Cohnella herbarum: one gene and its partner. The protein of the gene in region 2 interacts with the protein of the main gene of each other region in a pairwise test. Links are inferred from orthologs where the notes say so. Each region holds a gene or a part of one and is shown on either strand. Other genes may lie near its edges.

The links.
Region 1: the proteins of rplA (region 2) and thrS interact in binary tests that used the Escherichia coli proteins (3 or more experiments, as listed by UniProt). The link is inferred for Cohnella herbarum from one-to-one orthologs.

The regions. Positions count from the first base shown.
Region 1 is NZ_CP051680.1:7,971,828-7,983,609, reverse strand. The notes cover bases 4,884-7,772. They hold thrS (threonine--tRNA ligase), read right to left. Parts: upstream 7,354-7,772; coding sequence 5,413-7,353; downstream 4,884-5,412. Other genes in these bases: HH215_RS33490 (putative sporulation protein YtxC), read right to left, coding at 7,722-7,772; HH215_RS33500 (RNA polymerase sigma factor), read right to left, coding at 4,884-5,216. Also shown: cell wall-active antibiotics response protein LiaF, read right to left, coding at 1-838; HH215_RS33520 (ammonium transporter), read left to right, coding at 1,087-2,376; HH215_RS33515 (hypothetical protein), read right to left, coding at 2,441-2,797; HH215_RS33510 (methyl-accepting chemotaxis protein), read right to left, coding at 2,895-4,340; HH215_RS33505 (hypothetical protein), read right to left, coding at 4,511-4,648; more of HH215_RS33500, read right to left, coding at 4,695-4,883; more of HH215_RS33490, read right to left, coding at 7,773-8,576; mqnC (cyclic dehypoxanthinyl futalosine synthase), read right to left, coding at 8,848-9,984; HH215_RS33480 (MalY/PatB family protein), read right to left, coding at 10,112-11,299; HH215_RS33475 (PLP-dependent transferase), read right to left, coding at 11,322-11,782. UniProt on the Escherichia coli protein: Catalyzes the attachment of threonine to tRNA(Thr) in a two-step reaction: L-threonine is first activated by ATP to form Thr-AMP and then transferred to the acceptor end of tRNA(Thr). The rate-limiting step is amino acid activation in the presence of tRNA.
Region 2 is NZ_CP051680.1:4,514,498-4,526,366, reverse strand. What follows is about bases 8,852-11,827. They hold rplA (50S ribosomal protein L1), read left to right. Parts: upstream 8,852-9,979; coding sequence 9,980-10,675; downstream 10,676-11,827. Other genes in these bases: rplL (50S ribosomal protein L7/L12), read left to right, coding at 11,548-11,827; rplJ (50S ribosomal protein L10), read left to right, coding at 10,989-11,489; rplK (50S ribosomal protein L11), read left to right, coding at 9,430-9,855; nusG (transcription termination/antitermination protein NusG), read left to right, coding at 8,852-9,341. Outside these bases: ispD (2-C-methyl-D-erythritol 4-phosphate cytidylyltransferase), read left to right, coding at 1-337; ispF (2-C-methyl-D-erythritol 2,4-cyclodiphosphate synthase), read left to right, coding at 334-810; gltX (glutamate--tRNA ligase), read left to right, coding at 891-2,363; cysE (serine O-acetyltransferase), read left to right, coding at 2,998-3,729; cysS (cysteine--tRNA ligase), read left to right, coding at 3,736-5,148; HH215_RS19305 (Mini-ribonuclease 3), read left to right, coding at 5,145-5,582; 23S rRNA (guanosine(2251)-2'-O)-methyltransferase RlmB, read left to right, coding at 5,811-6,605; HH215_RS19295 (NYN domain-containing protein), read left to right, coding at 6,613-7,146; RNA polymerase sporulation sigma factor SigH, read left to right, coding at 7,312-7,962; rpmG (50S ribosomal protein L33), read left to right, coding at 8,405-8,554; preprotein translocase subunit SecE, read left to right, coding at 8,573-8,782; more of nusG, read left to right, coding at 8,808-8,851; more of rplL, read left to right, coding at 11,828-11,869. UniProt on the Escherichia coli protein: One of the primary rRNA binding proteins, it binds very close to the 3'-end of the 23S rRNA. Forms part of the L1 stalk. It is often not seen in high-resolution crystal structures, but can be seen in cryo_EM and 3D reconstruction models.

The DNA of each region.
Region 1 (11,782 bases), 3.5 Mb from region 2 along the record:
CGCCTATAAAGGAAGAAACGTAAACCCGGGTTTCTCCGAGTGAAATCTGCGCTTTCGTCAAGTCCAACGTCGTATCTCCGATGAAATTCGAAATATTCATTGGGCGAAGTTCCCAATAACCGTTTCCGAAATGCATATCTCCAATAAATCTACTGTGGTTGTCTCTTGCGTAACGTTTCCAATCGTGGTTTTTTCCGTAACGTTTCCAATCGTGGTTTTTCCACCAATCCTTATGCTCATGCCCTTGATTCCAACCATCGTATTCCGAATCGTCGCTGCGCTCTCGGGCTTTGTCCTCCCGATTAGCGTAATGAGAGGATTCGAAGTCATTCCGAGCCTTCTTGGATAAATCCACGGGATTACGCCGTTCGAATTCCTCCAACTCCGGCGGAACGGGAGGCGGTCCCGGGGGCATAGGCGGCACAGGCGGAATCGGAGGAGTCGTAGGGTGAATCGGATTCCATTGTCCGCCCTTGTAATCTTTTTGTTTCTTGCACGTCGGACGGTTACTTCTGAATATCAAGTTAATCCCGAACAGAATAATCGCGATCGGAACAAGAATGCGTATCATATCGGATACTCCCCATTCCAACAAACCCAAGTTCCGACCGAGAAAGTACCCCCCGATGATCACCGTCAACGAATTCCACCAGAACCCCCCGCCGTGTTGCAAAAGCAGCCCTTGCAATCCGAATACAATGAGCAACACCGGCCAATACGTCCCGATTAGCTCCCCGATATCCAACGAAATCATCCCGACTTGGTTCAATAAGAAGACAACTCCGATCGTCACTACGACGATCCCCCACAGCAAGCGGTGCGCGGTCGATGTTTGCATAATCCCGTCCTCCAATAGATGCGTATCGAAATATATGTTCTCAGTATAACGAAACAAGCACGCGTATCAACAGCGGCGTAGGTAGTAAACTCTCCTCGGTCTCGAGACTGAGTATCCGTATCTTGTGCCTCTTTAAGTGTCACATATCATTACATTATCCGTTGACTTAGGTGACTCTCCACTATATAATGAGTTCGAATTTCTATGTGATATGTAAGGTATTCATAAAGCTATTAGGAGTTGAAGCAATGGAACTCGAGCAATTATCAAGAGGCCTAGACACAATCTGGGTCGTATTGACGGCCGCGATGATTTTATTGATGGAAGGCGGATTTGCGCTGCTTGAAGCCGGATTCGTACGACAGAAAAATGCCGTCAGCATAATTATGAAGGTTTTCGTGGATATCGCGTTCGGCGCTCTCGTCTTTTTCGCTATCGGTTTCGCCCTAATGTACGGCAAGGACGCAGGGGGATGGATCGGCACGACCGGCTTCTTCATGGAAGGCGATCTAACACATCTTTCGCTCAATATTTCTTACGACACCTACTGGCTGTTCCAATGCGCTTTCGTTATTGCCGTAATATCCATCGTTTCCGGTGCGGTAGCCGAAAGAATTCATTTCCGCGCATACATTATCTACACGATATTCATGACGGGACTTATTTACCCCATTTCCGGTCACTGGATCTGGTCCCCTAACGGTTGGTTAGCTCAATTAGGGATGATAGACTTCGCCGGTTCCGCAGCCATTCATGCGCTCGGCGGCTTCGCGGCGTTAGCGGCAGCCTTATTCATCGGCCCACGTCTAGGCAGATTCGGAGCGGATGGCAAAATCAACATCGTACCCCCTTCCAATCTGCCGTTAGCTTCCGTCGGCGCATTTATTCTCTGGTTCGGTTGGTTCGGATTCAATTCCGGAAGCACGTTAAGCGCAACGAACGAGAGCATCGGCCATATCGCGCTGACCACAATGCTCGCATCCGCCGCTGGTTGCGCCGCATGTATCCTCTTCACGATGCTAAGATATCGCAAAGCCGATCCTCCCATGGTCATTAACGGAGCGTTAGCCGGATTAGTCGGAATTACCGCGGGATGCGCCTTCGTCTCCAGCGCCGCCGCCATATTCATTGGCGCGCTCTCAGGGATCGTCATGGTATTAGGAAGCGAATGGCTTGAAAAACGCAAAGTAGACGACCCCGTCGGAGCATTCGCCGTCCATGGCATCAGCGGCAGTATCGGAACACTCGCCGTCGGCCTGTTCGCCATGCCGGGAACAGCCGCCCATACCGGCCTCTTCTATGGCGGAGGATGGTATCTATTCGGAGTGCAGGCACTCGGATTGGCCGTCGTCGCCATCTGGGGATTTTCCCTGACTTGGCTCGTCCTGAAACTCATTCAACTATTCAAGCCCGTCCGCGTAACTCGCGACGAAGAACTGATCGGTCTTGATATCGGCATTCACGGCGTCCCGGCCTATAGTCAAGATCACGACTTCCTTGACGTGGATCAGTTGAGAAGCCAATCTGCCGATCGATAGACGAAAAGGAAGGTTGGGCTGCATTCGCCGCCCAACCTTCCTTCTTTATTACGCTCAATACATTTCAAGTGTTAAGAGCTGTGACATCCGCGGGAATGTTGCCCGCCAGCATCGCTTGATAGTTGGCCACCTCAAGACGAAGCATACGGACTTTCTCCATTGGCTTCTTCACGTAATGAATGTATTCAAGCGCCAAATGATGATCCGGTTTCTTGCCCGATAGGATTCGACGTAACGTCGACATCGATCGATAGGCCTGCTCCTCCAGCCTTAATCTCCGTTCGTAACGTTCCACCATCTGTTCGATGTCGGATATTTCCTGCTCCCGTTTAGAAATGAGCGCTTCAAGTAAGGAATGCACCTCTGCAGCTTTACGCCGCGGTATATTCGTCGCGGAAATCGGTACCGAAGGCTCCGTCATGATAGGTCACCTACCCTATTCTCGTTAACTTTCATAACATTAACTATATCATACTGGATTTTTTCGTTTTTGAGAACCGTTTATGGCCATTTATTTGTCAAGAAATCACAATATCTATCCCGACAACCCCGAAGGCCGTTCCATCAATCCTCATCAGCGGCATCGATACCGTTAAACACGGCTTCTTCGTAATAGCGGAAACATAAACTTCCGATACGAAGGTTTCTCCCGCCATCGCCCTTTTCCACCACTCGCGCCCTCTGGCATTTAATAGTCCCGCTTCCGGGGCGGAGAAGACGAAAGAACCATCGCTGCGATTAGACCAGATAGCTTCCATACCCGACGAGCGCTTCAACCAATTCCCCAGCACCTCGCGATGGACTTCCTCCGCCATCCCAGCCAGAGCAGGATCCAACGTAAGCGTCCGCAACAAATTCGTCCAATGCGCCGTATCCGCGGCTACCGCGCCGCTCCACACCCTACCTCCGGCATTCTGAACGGCTACGACGAGTTCATCCGCCGATTCGTTCAGCTCTTCGGACACCCGGCCGAGATTGTTGATTTCGGTCCTTTGCCGCTTATTCTGCGCCAAAGTGTCGTCTACGCTACTCATGGTCAACCCGACGGATTCCACGACATCCTCCAGCATGGCATTCGTCGAGGACGTCCGGTCCGCCTGCTCCACCGCAAACTCAAGCGTCTTGCCGACGTGCTCGTCAACCTTCAAGAACGAATTGAATATGATATCCATCTTCTCGCGCGTCCGCGACATCTCGGTTAAACCGAGTGCGACGGACTCCTTCTCGCGTTCAACCGAGCTAACGACCTGGCGAATGCCGGACTCGATATTGTGCACGATGCTCGTCGATCGCTTGACCGCTTGTCCGCTCTGTTCGGCAAGTTTCCTGATCTCTTGCGCGACAATCGAGAAACCGCGCCCATGCTCTCCCGCGTGCGCCGCTTCTATCGCCGCATTCAGCGCCAGCAACGACGTCTGAGCGACGATTTCTTGGATTAATTCGTTGATCTCCCCGATTTTCGAAGCTTGGGCGATCAATCCGTTCACCCTTTCCTCCATCGTCCCATGATTCGTCGACAAATCGTTCATGACTTCATCGGTGTGATTAAGAGAACGACATACCTCCACGACTACGTCCTTCGTCCGTTGACTCTGAGCGTTCAACTGTTCCGTGACGCCGCGAATTTCCTGCGAAGCCGCAGACACTTCCTGAAGCGAGGAAAACGCTTCTTCCAAACGAATCATAGCCGTCTGGCTATTCCGACGAAGCTTCTCTTCATGCTCCGTCGTTCTGTCGGCGATCGCGTCCAGTTGGCTTATGCTCGAATCTACTTCGGATACGGCCGCCTGAAGCCGATCCGCGATAACGACGGCTTCCTCTATCATGTGTCGAAGAGCTTCCGGCTTCGCTTCCGCGGTCGACTCCTCATTCCGCGAGGCAACGTTTGCCTGATCGGGCCGAGAAAAACGCGGCTTGTCCATCCCGTTGCCATTTCTCCTTAACCAACGTTGCCATAGTGCCATCTCTCATCACTCCAACAAGTCATTTGTCGTTTTACGTTAGTTTTCCTAACATTATATTACGATTTTTGACAAAAAGAAAGGGACCCTTAAGGGTCCCTCTCCAAAAAAGCTTGTTTATTTATGGAATCTTCACACAAAAACATGACGCGCAATTAACGCGCAAGCTAAAACTACCTATTGGACTGGTTCGAATTTTTCTGGGCAGCTTTATTTTGCGTGTTGTTGCCGACATTCGTCTCAGACGCAAACTCGGCTTGATAATCGTTTGCGTTTGCATTGCCGATTTTCTGCTTCTTGTTCTTTGCCACTGTCTACCTCACCTCCACAACATAGCATGGACAGCAAGGAATTGGTTTATGTATGTCGATCTTCGTCTTCTACTTGCGTTTTTAATCTCGCTTTGCCGCGATGAATCCGCGCCTTAACCGTACCAACCGGCAACTGCAACGCGGTCGCAATCTCGGCATCCTTCAAACCGTAATAAAACTTATACAGAAGCAGCGTTCTTGTAACAGGATCCAACTGTCCCAACAGATCGGACAGCTCCATCATCGATTCTGGATCGAAGTTAGATCTCGTACCGGCAATTTCATGCTCCAGGTGATCATCGATACTCTCGTGACGCCTTGCCCGGTTAGCGTTCGAAGCTAGGTTAGAAGCAATCGCCTTGGCCCATGGAATGAGCTTCTCCTCGTTCCGCAGCGTAGATCTCTTCTCTAGAATACGCACCCAGGCTTCTTGCACCACGTCGCCCGCGTCGTTCTTGTGCCATAGCTTATGACGAACGACCTTCAGCATTTGCGAATAAAGCTCGCCCAGTACTTCATCTTCCGACCAGAACGATTCCGGTAAATTTGAATCACGGAGGAAGTTCATGTATCCAGCCACTCCTAAAAGGATGCTTATTTGAAGTATTCTTATTCTATCATAAACGCGATAAAAAGAGAATAATTACCATTTAATAGAAGATATGCGACATGACGCGAAACTGCTCAATTTTCACGAAAAAAGGAAGCCCTTAAGCACGATATGCATAAGGGCTTCCTCCTATCGTATTCCAGTTAGCCTAACTCTAGTCAATCCGTTTGGAAGCAATCTCGCCCGTAATGCGGGAAACGAATTCGTCCACCGATTGAGCACCCAAATCCCCTTCGCCGCGACGACGAACGGAAACGGTTCCGTTCAACGATTCGTTCTCGCCGATTACGAGCATATAAGGGATTTTCTCCAACTGGGCTTCGCGAATTTTATAACCCAGCTTCTCGTTACGCAGATCCGACTCGACACGGACGCCGGCGCGTTGAAGCTTCTCTTCTACTTCCTTCACGTAAGGCTCGTAGATCGGGTTTACGGGAATAAGCTTCGCTTGTACGGGGGATAGCCATAGCGGCAGCGCACCCGCGAAATTTTCCAGCAAGAACGCGGTCATGCGTTCCATCGTACTGATAATGCCCCGATGGATAACGACCGGGCGATGTTTCTTGCCGTCATCTCCGGTGTATTCCAGTTGGAAGCGTTCCGGTAGCAGTACGTCAAGTTGCGCGGTCGATAACGTTTCTTCCTTGCCGAGAGCCGTCTTGATTTGCACGTCCAGCTTAGGACCGTAGAAAGCCGCTTCTCCTTCCGCCTCGAAGAACGGTAAGCCTAGCTCTTCCACGACTTCGCGAAGCATACGCTGGGAATTTTCCCACATTTCGTCGTCCGGCCAATATTTCTCGGTATCCTTAGGATCCCGGTAAGAAAGACGGAAACGGTAATCTTTAATGCCGAAGTCCTCGTACACCTGGCGGATCAAGTTAACGACCCGGGTGAACTCTTCCTTGATTTGATCCACGCGACAGAATATATGAGCGTCGTTCAGCGTCATCGCGCGAACCCGGTGCAAGCCCGTCAAAGCTCCGGACATCTCGTACCGATGCATGGTGCCCAGCTCGGCGATACGTACCGGAAGATCGCGGTAGCTGCGCATGTCGCTCTTGTACACCATCATATGGTGAGGGCAGTTCATCGGACGAAGCACCAATTCTTCGTTATCCAACGTCATCTTCGGAAACATATCTTCTTGGTAATGCTCCCAGTGACCCGATGTTTTGTATAGCTCTACATTGGCTAGTACCGGGGTATACACGTGACTGTAACCCAGCTTCTCCTCTAGATCGACGATGTAACGCTCAAGCGTTTGACGTAGCTTGGCGCCATACGGAAGCCACAACGGCAGCCCTTGACCGACTTCGCGGTTGAAAGCGAACATTTTCAACTCGCGGCCGAGCTTCCGGTGATCCCGTTTCTTGGCTTCCTCGAGGAAATGAAGATGCTCGTCCAGCTCGGCTTTTTTCGCGAACGCCGTTCCGTAAATCCGCTGCAGCATCTTGTTCTTGCTATCGCCGCGCCAGTAGGCACCCGCGACGCTCAGAAGTTTGAACGACTTAATACGCCCCGTCGACGGCAAATGCGGTCCGCGGCAAAGATCGAAAAACTCTCCTTGATCGTAAAGCGTAATCGCCACGCCTTCCGGCAAGTCCCGGATAAGCTCTAATTTTAACGGATCGGAAATCTCTTCGAATATTCGCAGAGCTTCTTCGCGGCTGACTTCCCGTCTTTCGATCGGCAAGTTTTCTTTCACGATTTTGTCCATTTCCTTCTCGATCGCCGCAAGATCCTCGGGAGTTACGGACTGCTCCATATCGATATCGTAATAGAAGCCATCCTCGATGACCGGTCCGATACCAAGCTTCACTTTGTCGGCTCCATAAACGCGTTTAAGCGCTTGAGCCAATAAGTGAGCGGTACTATGACGCATGACCTCCAGACCGTCGGCATTGTCCAGCGTTAGGATCTCTAATGCCACGTCGCTCGAGATAGCCGTATTCAAATCCACCACTTTACCGTCTACTTTACCCGCGACCGCTACTTTTTTCAGTCCGGGACTGATCGAGAACGCGATTTCTTCGATGGTTATGCCGGCATCGTAAGAGCGAACCGCGCCATCGGGCAATTTCACTTGTACAGACATTCGAATTCCTCCTTCGTTTAATGGGAAACAAAAAAACACCTCGTCCCGAAAGGGACGGGTGCTCTGAATGCGGCCCGTGGTTCCACCCTCCATCAATCGGTTAACTGGCAACCGATCCTCTGGCATGTATTAACGGTCATGAACCGGCCGAGAATACTAACGCCATCACGAATGATCGCGAATTCATCTCCGCAGCTCGAAAGGGGTCAACGTCAGTCGGTACGGAAGGAACTTGCAGCCAAGGTTCCTCTCTCTGATCCGTCCTTTACAGACGCCGATGTCTTTCTCATAGCTTGTAAATGTGGATTGATATCAAAAATTATACTCGTCTTGCCCCGTTTCAGTCAAGTACGACCGCGAAAAGCCGATTAATGTGCCGGTAAATCGGGATAGACAGCCGCCCGGTCGCCGAATATTCCGATGATGGTACGAATGACCTGCGATTCCGGTTCGGGAGTGTGGATATACAATTGGCGCGGAGAGGCGGCTAGCAGTCGGCTCACCACCCTGCTTTCCTCCTCCTGCTCCTCTTGAACATCGATTTCCGGCGCCTCTTGGTCCAGCGGACGCATCTCCTCGTCGAGTAAACGAAAAGCATGACCGCCGGAATGCAAGACGTGCACGGCGGACGTTCTGGTCTCCTGCCATTCCACCATCGATTTAAGCAGCGTCATGAATTCCTGGTATTGTCTCTCCATGAGCCTCTCTTCGATTGCCGTTTCCGCGGCCTCCTGCACCTCGGCGCGATAATCGCCAAGCCTGAACCGCATAAATCCGTCCAAATGAAGCCGTTCATGATCTTCTAAGTAATGTGAAAATCGAGTGGTCAGCTTTTGCAACCGTCGTTCCCTGCCGCGTCCCATCCAAGATTCATCGACATCCGGCTCGCCGTCCAGCAAGGAAACGGCTTCCGCGATGAGCGCATCCGTCTCGAATTCGTCCTTAAGCCCAAAACGATTTTGAAATAACGCGCGAAGCAGCGTAGGCTCTTGATCGGAAAGCGTATATTCCGCAAGCGCGCGCCCCACTCTGTCGCAGTAGTTTTTTTTATCTTCCGGCCCGGGACCTAAAGGAAATTGACAGCGGATAACCCCGTCTTCCCGGCTAAGCTCCCACTGCACGCTATCCACGGGATTGTCCGTGCCCACGAAAGTTCGGTTCAGCATGCCGGCCAGCCGTTCCAACGATGAATGATCGTTCCCGTACTCCACGACGACTTCCATTCTGTTCAATTCCTCACCTCCAACTTGCAAGCTTGATACTTACTATATGGTGACCCAAAAAGGGATATACGATGGGTTGCCGGTTATGGTACTTTTTATGAAGTTTAATCTCCGGTTCGCAAGACGCGCGCCGTCTGTCCGTATTCGCGCCTCCCATATGTTCGATTTCCCTTCATTTACTAAGTGAAATACGAAATGCAGCGAATCGTTAAACGCCAAAAAAGCTCCGCCTCTTCATCCGAGACGGAGCTTTCTTCAAGTAAGGTATCGTTTAGTTTTGCATGACGTAATCTTTGGCTACTTTGTCGTTCTCGCGGTAAATCTTGATCGTTTCGTATTTCGTGTTGCGTTGGGCCGGAATTTTACCGCATTCGCGGATTAATTTAAGAATAAGTTCTATGTTGACCTTATGCGTCGTTCCGGCGGCCGATACCACGTTCTCTTCGATCATCGTGCTTCCGAAGTCGTTACAGCCGTACTGTAGCGATAGCTTCCCGACTTCCGGGCCCATCGTCACCCAAGAAGATTGGAAATTATCGATATTGTCCAAAGCGATCCGGCTGATCGCCAGCGTTTTTAAATATTCTTCCGGCGTCGCTTTCTCGCGTTTCATGTTCGTGTTCTCCGGCTGGAACGTCCAAGGAATGAACGCCAGGAATCCCGGGGATGGATATTGATTGTTCAAACATTCATCTTGCGCGTCGCGAACGCGCATCAGATGCAGCGCTCTTTCTTCCATCGATTCGCCGAAGCCGATAACCATCGTCGCCGTCGTATTCATGCCGATCTTATGCGCGGTCGTCATAACGTCCATCCAATCGCGCCAACTGCCTTTCATTCGGCTGATTTTCTTGCGGGTCCGATCGTCCAGAATCTCCGCTCCGCCGCCCGGAAGAGAATCCAGACCGGCCTCATGCAGCTGTCTAACGACGTCCTCTAACGGAATATTTCCGGCGACGACCTGCATTTTACGAATTTCCGCAGGCGAGAAGGAGTGCATCGTGATTTCGGGGAAACGCTGTTTGATCGCCCGCAGTAAATCCAAATAATAGCTGAAAGGCAAATCCGGGTTCGTTCCGCCTTGCATCAGAATCTCGGTACCGCCTACGTCGATCGTTTCTTGGATTTTACGGAAAATCGTTTCATCCGGCAGCACGTAACCTTCGTTCGAGCCCGGAGCGCGATAGAAAGCGCAGAACCTGCAATACACGTCGCATACGTTCGTGTAATTGACGTTGCGCCCGACCACGAATGTCGTAATCGGCTCCGGATGCTTCTTCAGCATGATCTGATTCGCCGTATGACCAAGCTTTTCTATTTCATCGCTTTCGAATAAAGTTACGATATCTTCCAATTGCAGTCTCTTTCCTTGCAGAGCTCCATCCAAAATCCGGTCCACTTGATTCATCTGGGGACCCTCCTTCTTACGGACTTATGTCCTCTTAAACCGCTTATCCCATCGTAACACAAAATCACCGCGATAGTCACCTCAGAGGTGACAAGATCGCGGCGATATCCGATTCATTCCAACCTGTTTATTTACTCGACACGGTGGCGGAATTCGCCGCGGAGGCGAATTTCTCCAGTGCTTCCACCAACAATGAACGACGACAAGCCAGGTTAATGCGTAAGTAACCTTCTCCTTGTTTGCCGAATACCGAACCATCGGAAAACGCGACGCCCGCTTGCTCGAACATGAGTTGCTTGAGCACTTGAGGTTTATCCGAGATCGCCGTGCAGTCCAACCATACTAAGTAGGTGCCCTCGGGCTTGATTACCTTCACTTGAGGTAAATGCTTCCCGACGAAATCCACCAAGGCGTTTAGATTTCCCTCTAAATAGACGAGTAACTGATCTAGCCATTGTTCGCCGTGCGTATAGCTGCTTTCGATCGCGGTCAAGCCGAAATAACTTTCCATATGGATCGACAGCGTTCTAAGCAACGCATTATACTTACGCCGTATTTCCTCGTTAGGAATAATGACGGAGGCGGCTTGCAGACCGGCTAAGTTAAACGTTTTGCTCGGCGCGATACAAGTGACGGAGTTCTGCGCGAATTCATCCGATAGCGAAGCGTACGGCACATGCTTGTAACCGGAGAATACGAGATCGTGATGAATCTCGTCGGCTACGACCAGTAAACCGTATTTCGTGCAAATCTCTCCGATGCGCACCAGTTCTTCGCGTTTCCATACACGGCCGCCCGGGTTATGAGGAGAGCATAACAATAGCATCTTCGCTCCGTCTTTCGCTTGCTGCTCCAACAGATCGAAATTTATCGTGTATTGACCGTCTTTCAAAATCAGCGCGTTGTCTACAACGTTACGTCCGTTCGCTTTGATCACGTCATAGAACGGATAGTAAACCGGCGATTGCAAAATGATACCGTCGCCCGGCTCCGTAAATGCCAGCACCATAAGGCTTAGCGCGGGAACGACGCCAGGACTGGAACTGATCCAATCCTGTTCGATCGTCCAGCCATGCCGTCTCGACAACCAACCGATAATTGCATCGTAGAACGATTGCGTACGAACCGTATAGCCATAGATACCTTGTTCCGCTCTGCGGGTAATCGCCTCGACGACTTCCTTCGGCGCTTCGAAATCCATGTCCGCAACCCACAGCGGCAAAATATCCGGACGGCCGAACAGTTTCTCCGACTGATCCCATTTATAAGAAGCCGTACCCGTCCGATCGATTATTTTGTCAAAATCGTATTTCATCGTCGTTTCCCTCCGATCCGGATTATCCGTTTATTTCACGCTCAGCGGCTTCGATCGCTTGCTTGAGATCGTTCATAATATCGTCGACATGCTCGAGTCCTACCGAGAAACGAAGCAACCGATCGTCCACTCCGACGGCCTGGCGGATTTCAAGGGGGATATCCGCGTGCGTCTGCACGGCCGGATAAGTCATTAGCGACTCCGCGCCTCCTAAGCTTTCCGCGAAAGCGATCAGCTTAATATGACGAAGGATCGGTTCGATCGTGCGGGCATCTTTCATTTTGAAGGAGAAAATACCGGTGTTGCCCGAAGATTGCGCGTTCTGTATTTCGTGTCCGGGATGATGAGGAAGGGCCGGATAATAGACTTCATCCACAGAAGGATGAATTTTCAGCCATGCCGCGAGTCTAGTCGCGTTATATTGATGACGCTCCATACGAAGGGCTAGCGTCTTCATTCCCCTCATCAGCAACCAGGAATCCT
Region 2 (11,869 bases):
GGAAGAGCATGGCTCATCCGCGATCGCCGTTCCGGTTAAAGATACGATCAAGGTTTCGGACGGCAACGGATTTATCGTTGCGACGCCGGAACGGAGAACGCTGTGGAGCGTGCAAACTCCTCAGGCTTTTTTGCGTACGGAGCTGATGCAGGCGCACCGGCAAGCGCAAGAGGAGGGGGCGATAGCAACGGACGACGCCATGCTTCTTGAACGGCTGGGACGCAAGGTCGCGATTGTCGAAGGGGATTACGCGAACTTGAAGATTACGACGCCCGAGGATCTGCCGATCGCGGAGTTGCTGTTGGCAAGACGTAAAGAGAAGGGGGAACCGAATTGATTAGAGTAGGACAAGGATTCGACGTACATCAACTGGTGGAGGGACGGCCTTGCATTATCGGAGGCGTTACCATCCCTTACGAGAAAGGGCTATTGGGGCATTCCGACGCGGATGTGCTGTTACATACGATCAGCGATGCGATTCTCGGCGCACTCGCTCTCGGAGATATCGGCAAGCACTTTCCCGATACCGATCCGGCATTCAAGGATGCCGACAGCGTGGTGCTGCTGGAGCGCGTGTGGGGGCTAGCTAAGGAACGCGGCTACAAGATAGGCAACGCGGATGCGACGATCATCGCCCAAGCGCCTAAAATGGCGCCTTACATCCCTGCGATGGTTTCGGTCATCGCGCGGGTGCTGGAGTGCGAGGAGTCCCAGGTTAACGTCAAGGCGACCACGACCGAGCGTCTGGGATTCCCAGGACGCGGAGAAGGTATCGCTTCGCAGGCGGTCGTTCTATTGGTTCGCGGTTAAGACGCGGTAATAGCTACAGAGCTACAGAGCTACAGAGTTACAGAGTTGCAGAGTTGCTGAGTTACTAAGGAGGAAGAAATATGTCGACGAAAGTCCGCGTACGTTATGCGCCAAGCCCTACGGGCCATCTGCATATCGGCAACGCACGAACCGCTATTTTCAACTATTTATTCGCACGCCACCACGGCGGCGACTTTATCATTCGGATCGAAGACACGGACGTTAAACGCAATGTAGCCGGGGGAGAAGAGAGCCAGCTCACTTATCTGAAATGGCTTGGCGTCGACTGGGACGAAAGCGTAGACCGCCCTGGGGAGTACGGCCCTTATCGACAAACTGAACGATTGGATATCTATAGCTCGCACACGCAGCAATTGCTGGATCGTCAGCTTGCTTATCCTTGTTATTGCAACGAGGAGGAGCTGGAGCGGGAACGCGAGGAGCAATCCGCACGCGGCGAAACTCCGAAATATTCCGGTAAATGCCGTCATCTTAACGCGGAGGAACGGGCAAAACTCGCGGCGGAAGGCCGGGTTCCGAGCGTTCGTTTTACCGTTCCCGCGGATCGCGTATACACGTTTAACGATACGGTGAAGGGCGAAATCTCTTTCCGCTCCGACGATTTCGGAGATTTCGTTATCGTGAAGAAAGACGGGATACCTACGTATAACTATGCCGTAGCCGTCGATGACCATCTGATGGAGATTTCCCACGTGCTGCGCGGGGAAGACCATATCACGAACACGCCGCGACAGCTCATGATCTATGAAGCGTTCGATTGGGCTCCGCCCGAATTCGGACATATGACGCTGATCGTGAACGATCAACGCAAGAAGCTGTCCAAACGCGACGAGTCCATCGTGCAATTCATCCAACAGTACGACGAACTCGGTTATTTGCCCGAGGCGTTGTTTAACTTCATTACGCTGCTCGGCTGGTCTCCGGAAGGCGAAGAGGAAGTATACGGTCGCGAGCAACTGATCGAAATCTTCAACGCGAGCCGGTTATCCAAAAGTCCGGCGGTGTTCGATACCGCGAAGCTTAGCTGGCTAAACCAGCATTATCTGAAGCAAGCCGAACCGGAACGCGTCATCGAGCTATGCCTGCCCCACTTGAAGTCGTCGGGCCGTCTTCCGGCGGAGCCGAACGCGCAAGAGCTGGAGTGGGCAACCGCGTTGGTGACTTTGTTCCGCGACCATCTGCGTTTCGGCGCGGAGATCGTGTCGTTGTCGGATCTCTTTTTCCAAGAGTCGCTTGAGTTCAACGACGAGGCGACGGCCGTGTTGGCTGAAGAGACGGTTCCGGCCGTATTGGCTTCTTTCCTCGCGGGATTGGAAGAAGCGGGCGAAGCGGGCTTCACGATCGAGAACATGAAGAGCTTGATCAAAGGCGTTCAGACGGCTACCGGCGTTAAAGGCAAAGGGTTGTTCATGCCGATTCGCGTAGCGCTTACCGGACAGACGCACGGACCGGACTTGAACGGCACCATCTGGCTTCTAGGACGCGATCAAGTGCTTAAGCGTCTCCGGCATCAGCTGGCCACCCGGGGATAAACCTAGGCGCTGCGCAAGGGCAGGGCAATGTCTCTTGTCACCCGCGTAGGGTTGGGATATACTTGGAGCATATCGAAAATGTGCGACGAACAGGAAAGTACGTTTTGTTAGACGAATGTCCAGAGAAGGCGGTCTAGGCTGGGAGCCGCCCATTCGCGCGAAACCGAAATGCGCCTGGGAGCTGTGCCGCTGATCGGACAACCGACAGTACTGCGATGATCTTATCGCATACTCCTTGGCTTGAACCGGGTGAGCGGTGCCGGGGGGATCTCGTTATCGATCCAATGAGGAGCGGGGTTCTTTCGGGAGTCAAGCTCAAGCAGAGTGGGACCACGTCATGACGTCTCTGCAGCGATAAGCTGCAGGGGCTTTTTTTATTTCCGCGGGCCGCGCGGCAGGGCTGCCTCCTTGGAACCTGCAGAATAACTGTAGAAATCCATTTATTTAACCTAATTGCGATGTTCTCGGCGGAAATAACTGTACATATCCAGTTATTTCGAGAAATTGGGCAGAACGAGCGCAACAAGATCTTAGCTAGGTGCCGAAGCAGATTTACATGCGTCGCGCTTGGCCGGGCGGAGTCGCAATGCATCAATATTATAGACAGAAGCACGAGGGGGGAACGGAAATGGGGATGTGGCGGACTGTCAAATCGGATATCGATGCGGTATTCGAAAATGATCCTGCGGCCCGAAGCTGGTTTGAGGTGGTTTTTACTTATGCGGGGTTACACGCGATTTGGGCTCATCGCTTCGCGCATTTCTTTTTCCGCCGTCGGTGGTATTCCGTTGCCCGCATGATCTCGCAGATCAGCCGATTTTTTACGGGAATCGAAATTCACCCCGGAGCACGGATCGGCAGTAAACTGTTTATAGACCACGGCATGGGAGTGGTCATAGGAGAAACGTGCGAGATCGGTGACGAGGTCGTCATTTACCAAGGGGTTACGCTGGGAGGAACGGGGAAAGAAAAAGGCAAACGACACCCTACGATCGGCAACCGGGTCGTTATCGCTTCCGGCGCGAAAGTGCTTGGATCGTTCACGGTCGGAGATCACTCTAATATCGGGGCGAATTCCGTCGTTCTTCGCGAAGTCCCGCCCCATAGCACGGTCGTCGGCATCCCCGGCAGAATCGTGAAACGAGACGGGAAGAAAATCGGCGATCGCCTGGATCATACGAACCTCCCCGACCCGCTCATCGAAACCTTCCGGTTCATGCAGAAAGAAATCAATGAGCTGAAGTCGGAAGTCGAACGTCTGAAAGCCGAGAGCGCAAAAGGGAACATTAAACCTATCGAATCCGAGGAATCGGCGGAAACCAAAGAGCCCGTAAACGTATCGGCATTCGATCATAAAAGGAGCTAAAGCAACGTGAACCTCAAAATATACGATAGCATGACAAGGGAACCTCAAACGTTCGTCCCGCGCGAGCCTGGGAAAGTGAACATGTACGTATGCGGGCCGACCGTATACGACTACATCCATATCGGCAACGCGCGTCCGGTCATTTTCTTCGATGTCGTACGCCGGTATCTGGAAGCGATCGGCTTGGAAGTCAACTACATCGTGAATTACACGGACGTCGACGACAAAATGATCCGGAAAGCCGCCGAACTGGGAATCACGGTACCCGAATTGGCCGAGAAATTCATTGCGGCATTCAAGGAGGACAGGGAGGCGTTAGGCGCGATTCCGCCTACCGTTGCGCCGCGGGTAACGGAAACGATCGTCGAAATCGTGGATTTCATCCAAGGTTTAGTCGATCAAGGGGCCGCTTACGAGAGCGCCGGGGACGTGTACTTCCGCACGAGCTCTTTTCCGGATTACGGCAAGCTATCCCATAAAAATCTCGACGAACTACAATACGGAATCCGGATCGACGTGGACGAAAGGAAGGAAAACCCTCAGGATTTCGTGCTGTGGAAAGCCGCGAAACCAGGGGAGATCCACTGGCCGAGTCCATGGGGCGAAGGCCGTCCGGGCTGGCACATCGAGTGCTCCGCGATGGTGCGCAAATACGCGGGGGATACGCTGGACATTCACGGGGGCGGGCATGATCTGCAATTCCCCCACCATGAGTGCGAAATCGCCCAATCCGAATCTTTGACCGGACAGCCGTTGTCCAAGTACTGGATGCATAATGGCTTCGTGAACATCAATAACGAGAAAATGTCCAAATCTCTCGGCAATGGAATCAACGTTAGACAACTTCTCAAGATGACGAGCAAATACGCGATTCGATATTTGATGTTGGCGACCCATTACCGCAGTCCGCTTAACTTCAGCGACGAGACGATTCGCCAAGCGGCCAACAGCATCGAACGCTTGACCAATTGCCGGGATAACGCGAAGCATAGACTCTCTTCCGTCGCCAAAGGCAATCTTTCCTTGGCAAGCGACGAAATCTTAATAGCTCGGTTGAAGCAGCTTAACGAAGAGTTTCATTCCCGCATGCAGGACGACTTCAGCACGCCGGACGCGATCACGGCATGGTTCGGCCTCGTATCCGAAGTCAACGCGTATTTGCAAAGGGAAGTCGTAAGCGAAACGGATTTGCTATTTATTTTGTCGCAAATCGGCGAGATGAACGGCATTCTCGGTTTGTTGCCGGAGAGCGAGGAAGCGGGCTTACTGGACGAAGAGGTCGACGCCTTAATCGCCGAGCGGACGACGGCTCGGGCGAACCGTAATTTCGCCCGCGCGGACGAGATCCGCGATTTATTGGCGGAGCGGGGAATTCTACTGGAAGATACGCCGCAAGGCATTCGTTGGCGGCGCAAATGACGGAGCGGGTAAGTCGGCCTTTAGCTCCCGTCATTGCGCCGGTGGTCCCTGCCGACGTGCCGCCGCACTTGCTCTCGCCCGTAGTGCTGGCCTACATCGGAGATGCCGTATTCGAGATCTATATCAGACAGAAACTCATTGCTTGCTCTAGCCGTAAGCCTCATGAACTTCACCGCGCGGCAACGACATACGTATCCGCGGCAGCGCAAGCCAAGCTATTGCAAAGATGGATGCCGTTGCTTACGGAAGAGGAGGCGGACATCGTCCGCAGAGGCCGCAATACGAAATCCGGACAGCCGCCGAAGAACGCGGATCCCGCGGATTATCGCCATGCAACCGCATTGGAGTGTCTTGTCGGGCATCTGTACTATCATGGGGCGAAGGATCGCCTGGAACAGCTCGTGGAATTAGCGTTCGAATCTCAATCGCTATAGACGGTACGCAATAAACGATAAAGGAAGATGACAATGAGCAATCAATATCCGAAAGCTTCGGGGAACCGTCAAGCAGGCGGCGGCGCAAGGCCGTCCGGTCAAGGCGAGCGCAAGGGCGGATGGAATTCCGCCGGCGGCGGACGCAAGGAGAAGGATAAGCGTTATGCCGCAGCGCCGGCGAATAAGGAATCGACACAGGATAATGAGCAGTGGGTCGAGGAAAGCGCCTTGAAGGGTGACGACGAATATTTAGCTGGCAAGCATCCCGTGTTGGAGGCGATGAAGGCGGGGCGGTCGATCAATAAGATCTTCATGTCCAACCAAGCCCAACGGCACCTCATCCAGCCGATCATGGAGGAAGCCAAAGCGCGCGGCATCGTCGTTCAGCAAGTAGACAAGAGCAAGCTCGATCGATTAGTGCCGGATATGCAGCATCAAGGAGTCGTCGCCCAAGCGGCCGCGGTCGCTTACGCGGAAGTGGACGAGTTATTGGCTCGCGCCAAGGAACGCGGGGAAGCGCCACTGATCGTGTTGCTCGACGAAGTGGAAGATCCGCACAATCTCGGCTCTGTATTGCGGACAGCCGACTGCACGGGAGTGCATGGCGTTATCGTGCCGAAGCGCCGGAGCGCGGGATTAACCGCGGTGGTGGCCAAAACTTCGGCGGGCGCCGTAGAATACGTTCCCGTTGCGCGCGTGGCTAACTTAGTACAAACGATGGAGAAGCTGAAAGAAGCCGGTTTGTGGATCGCGGGAGCGGATGTCGGCGCCTCGGAGGGCTTCTACGAGACGAACCTGACCGGACCGCTCGCGATCGTGATCGGCAACGAGGGTCAGGGATTATCCCGACTCGTCAAGGAAAGATGCGATTTCATCCTTTCGCTTCCGATGGCCGGTCAAATTAATTCATTGAACGCGTCGGTCGCCGCGGGAGTCATCCTGTACGAAGTCGTGAGACAGCGCGCGGAAGCTCAGAAGAAGAGAGGCGTTACCCCGTCCAGTCCGGCATCCGATCATGCCTGAGAAACGCATGTTCCAACGCGAGGACATCCTCCTCGTGGATGGCTACAACATGATCGGCGCTTGGCCTGAGCTGGCCGTTCTTAAGAACGAGAAGCTGGAAGACGCGCGCGACCAACTCTTGGAGATGCTGTCGGATTACCAGAGCTATGCGGGACTCGTCGTGATCGTCGTCTTCGATGCGTTCCGCGTGCCGGGCGCCGGAGCGGAATACCGTCATCGCAAGAAAATGCGGGTCGTGTATACGCGTGAAAGGGAAACGGCCGACGAATGCATCGAGCGTTTGGTAGGGGAATGGACGTCCGTTCGGCGTAATATCTATGTCGCGACATCCGATCAAGTCGAGCAGCACGTGGCTTTCGGTTTGGGTGCTTTGCGGGTTTCGGCGCGCGAGCTGAGACTGGAAGTGCGGCAGAGCAGGACCGAAATACAAGCCGCCATTCGGAAGGATTCCCAGATTAAGAAAAATCCGTTGGACGGCGTACTGCCCGAAAACATCCAACGCAGATTGGAACGAATGAGACGCGGCTTAGGCGATAGTTAGCAGAGTCATTACTTTTATTTACAAATTTACCACGGTCGCCGAACGGCGATAAACGGCCAATCCATTGACGCTATGCACTTTTTCAAGTATATTGTTAATAGTTTGGTAGAGTCAGAGGTTCCAGTAAGAAGTTCCAGTACGCCAATGCAGACCGGAGGAATGTTCATGAGCGTCGACTTGGAGAGGCTGGCAACACGAGAGTACGACTTCAAGGCCGACGAGGACATCGTGGAATTCGTGCGACTGGGCGACAGCGAAGCGTTGGAGTACCTCATTCACAAATATCGGAATTTCGTGCGTGCTAAGGCGCGCTCTTACTTTCTAATAGGCGCGGAGCGGGAAGATATCGTACAAGAAGGGATGATCGGCCTCTATAAAGCGATTCGCGACTTCAAAGGCGACAAGTTGGCTTCGTTCAAAGCTTTCGCCGAGTTGTGCATCACCCGCCAGATCATCACCGCGATCAAAACCGCCACCCGTCAGAAACATATCCCCCTTAATTCGTACGTCTCCTTGGATAAACCTATTTACGACGAGGATTCCGATAGGACGCTCCTCGATGTTATCTGCGGTTCGAGAGTTTGCGATCCCGAGGAAATGATCATTAACCAAGAGGAATTTTACGGACTCGAAGATAAGATGTCCGAGATTCTAAGCGACTTGGAGCGCAAAGTTCTGATGCTGTATCTGGATGGTCGGTCTTATCAAGAGATCGCGGTCGACTTGGACCGTCACGTAAAGTCGATCGATAATGCCTTGCAACGGGTGAAACGAAAGCTGGAGCGTTATTTGGAAGTGCGCGACCTGGGAACCTAGCAATTATCGGATTTCATAACCCATCAATTCGACCACAAGAGCAGCCTTAATGGAGCTGCTTTTATTTACGTTCATAAGGGTTGTCCGGTTTCGTTGCCGCATGGCGGGAGGTAGTCTTGGCGTCTCTATAAAGGCTAATAAACCAGTAAAAGAGATTAAATGCAACGGTACTGATTAAACCTTGCGCAGAAATGGAAGAATAGTACCAGAGGGGGCCTGGCGACTTTTCGTTGACATCGATTACCCCCTGTGATAAATTATTTTAGTAACCTTAACGTGGTTTCTTATGCGCTGGCTCTGAATCATCGGCGAAACACCAGGAATTGTTGTCTTGATGACTCGTCATCAATTCCGGTTCCGAACTCGGCCTTGGTTCGCCAAGTTGGGGTTTCCGCTGAATGGTTGTATTTTTATGAAGTTATGATCCCGGGAGGTGGAAGGGATGCGCGTGATCATCACACTAGCTTGTACGAATTGCAAGCAACGGAATTACACGTCAAGCAAGAACAAACGGACACACGCCGATCGCATCGAGTTGAAGAAGTTCTGCAAATTTTGCAATGAACATCATCCTCATCGCGAAACGCGTTAACTCCTAGGAGGTATGAACGTGACTTTCCTGGCCAAGATGAAACAAAACTTTGGGTCCTTTTTTTCGTTTTTTGCTGACAGCTGGAACGAATTGAAGAAAGTCCGTTGGCCCAACCGGAAAGAACTCGTCAGCTACACGATCATCGTAATAGTGACTGTGCTGTTGGTAACGATCTACTTCTGGGCTTTGGACATCGGTATTTCATCCCTCGTCGATCTCATCATCTGACGCAGGAACCAAAGGTGGCTTTTCCATGGAGAAAAGATGGTACGTAGTGCACACGTATTCGGGTTATGAGAACAAGGTCAAGGCTAACCTGGAAAAACGCGTGGAATCTATGGGTATGCAAGACAAAATCTTCCGGGTGCTTGTTCCTATGGAAGAAGAGATCGTCAACAAGGACGGTAAGAAAAAGACGGTTATGCGTAAAGTATATCCGGGATACGTTCTTGTCGAGATGATCCAAACGGACGATTCTTGGTACGTGGTTCGCAATACTCCGGGCGTTACCGGGTTTGTAGGCTCCACGGGGTCCGGATCGAAGCCGACGGCATTGCTTCCCGATGAAGTAGAAGGAATTCTAAAACATATGGGAATGGAAGAGCCTAAGCCGGTCATCGATTTCGAACTCAAGGAAAACGTACGGGTCAAAGTCGGTCCTTTCGCTAACTTCGTCGGTTCCGTAGAAGAAATTCTCGTCGACAAGAGCAAGCTTAAGGTACATGTCAACATGTTTGGCAGGGAAACCCCGGTTGAGTTGGATTTCACTCAAGTGGAAAAAATATAAGAAATTTCGTGTATTTTGGGTTTCTTGAACGAGCGGGAGGGACGAGAGTCCCGTTAAACCGCATTACGGGTCAGGGAGGTGTGCAACAATGGCAAAAAAAGTCATCAAATTGGTAAAGTTGCAAGTTAACGCGGGTAAAGCTAACCCTGCGCCGCCAATCGGTCCTGCACTAGGTCAAGCTGGCGTTAACATCATGCAATTCTGTAAAGAGTTCAATGCTCGCACCGCGGATCAAGCCGGCTTGGTTATTCCGGTCGTCATTTCCGTATTCGAGGATCGCTCCTTTACGTTCGAAACAAAAACGCCACCGGCAGCGGTATTGCTCCGCGTAGCTGCAGGAATCCAAAAAGGTTCCGGCGAGCCGAACAAGAAAAAAGTAGCTACTGTTAAACGTGCTAAAGTTCGCGATATTGCAGAGCAAAAAATGCAAGATCTGAACGCGGCATCCGTTGAAGCGGCTATGCGTATGGTCGAAGGAACAGCCCGCAGCATGGGCGTCGTTATCGAAGACTAATCGCTTGATCTAGCGGTTCCACGCGTCCGCATGGACGCGTAAGTGGGAGGAGAAATCTTGCCGTTCCCGACTCGGGAGGGCGGATTGAAACAAACCGTTAAAACCACAAAAGGAGGAAAACAACTTGGCTAAACAAGGTAAGAAATATGTAGCGTCCGCTAAGCTGATCGACCGCGATGCAACCTACGAATCGTTGGAAGCAATCGAGCTCGTGAAGAAAGCGGCAACGGCCAAATTCGACGAAACCGTCGAAGCGGCTGTCCGTCTCGGCGTTGATCCGAGAAAACAAGATCAAGCAGTGCGCGGCGTAGTCGTTCTGCCTCACGGCACCGGCAAAACGCAACGCGTCCTCGTATTCGCAAAAGGTGACAAGCTGAAAGAAGCTGAAGCAGCCGGCGCGGATTACGTAGGCGATGCTGACCTCATCGCTAAAATCCAACAAGGATGGTTCGAGTTCGACGTCTGCGTCGCTACTCCGGACATGATGAGCGAAGTAGGTAAATTGGGCCGTATTCTCGGGGGTAAAGGTTTGATGCCTAACCCTAAAGCGGGCACTGTAACGAACGACGTTGCAAAAGCCATCGCCGAGATCAAAGCCGGTAAAATCGAATACCGTCTGGACAAAGCCGGACAAATTCACGCTCCGATCGGTAAAGTATCGTTCGACTCCGCGAAGCTCGACGAAAACTTGAAAGCACTGATGGACGCGCTGAACCGCGCTAAACCGGCGTCTTCCAAAGGCGTATACCTGAAGAACGTCTCGATTTCCTCGACGATGGGACCAGGCGCGCGCGTTAACGCAGCGGGATACCGACTGTAGTCAACTGCGGGAAGCCGAAAAACGGTAAGAACTGACTTTGACAATGGCTTGCCTTCCATGGTAAGCTGGTCAAGTTGATAATCGAATATGGATACCGTAGACCGTAGGTGCAGCGCGAATGAACTTTCGCGTGAGCTTAATTTCCTACCGAGGTGTGTGGATAGAGTTTTTCTTTTATGCAAAGTGCGTCGCATTTTGATCATAAGAGCGAGATCACGTCATGCCTCCGCGAAGTCTGCGGGGGCATTTCTTATGCCTCTGACTCGTTGGAAGACGATAATACGGTAATGCCAAGACTTAGGAGGTGTACACAATGGCAAATGCAAAAATCATTCAAGCGAAACAGCAAGAAGTGGATTCGATCGCAACGAAACTGCGCGAGAGCACGAGCACGGTAGTAGCGGATTACCGCGGACTTAACGTAGCTCAAGTCACTTTGCTTCGTAAGCAATTGCGTGAGGCCGGCGTTGAATTCCAAGTGTTGAAAAACTCTTTGGTAAGCCGTGCCGCTGCAAGCGCTGAGCTTAGCGAACTTGATGCCGTTCTTACAGGACCGACTGCTGTTGCGTTCGGTACCGATGCGGTAGCTCCAGCTAAAATTCTGAGCGATTTCGCGAAGAAGAACGACGCATTGAAAATCAAAGGCGGTATCGTAGACGGACGTTTCTACGATGCGGCTCAAGTGAAGGCACTTGCGGATCTTCCTTCCCGCGAAGGTTTGCTGTCCATGTTGCTTAGCGTTCTCCAAGCACCGGTTCGCAACTTCGCACTCGCCGTCAAAGCGGTTTCGGAGAAGAACGAAGCAAGCGCATAAGGTTAGAATCTATCAAAATAAGAAGATCATATGATCTCAAATAATGGAGGATATTCAAATGAGCAAAGAGCAAATCTTAGAAGCCATCAAAGCGATGACTGTTCTTGAATTGAACGACCTGGTTAAAGCAATCGAAGAAGAATTCGGTGTTACTGCTGCAGCTCCGGTTGCTGCTGGCGGCGCGGTTGCGGTTGCTGAAGTTGAAGAGCAATCCGAGTTCGACGTTATTCTTGTTGAAGCTGGCGCTTCGAAAATCAACGTTATCAAAGCCGTTCGCGAAATCACGGGCCTTGGCTTGAAAGAAGCAAAAGATCTCGTAGACAACGCTCCAAAAGCTATCAAAGAAAAAGTAGCCAAAGAAGAAGCTGACGCTGTTAAAG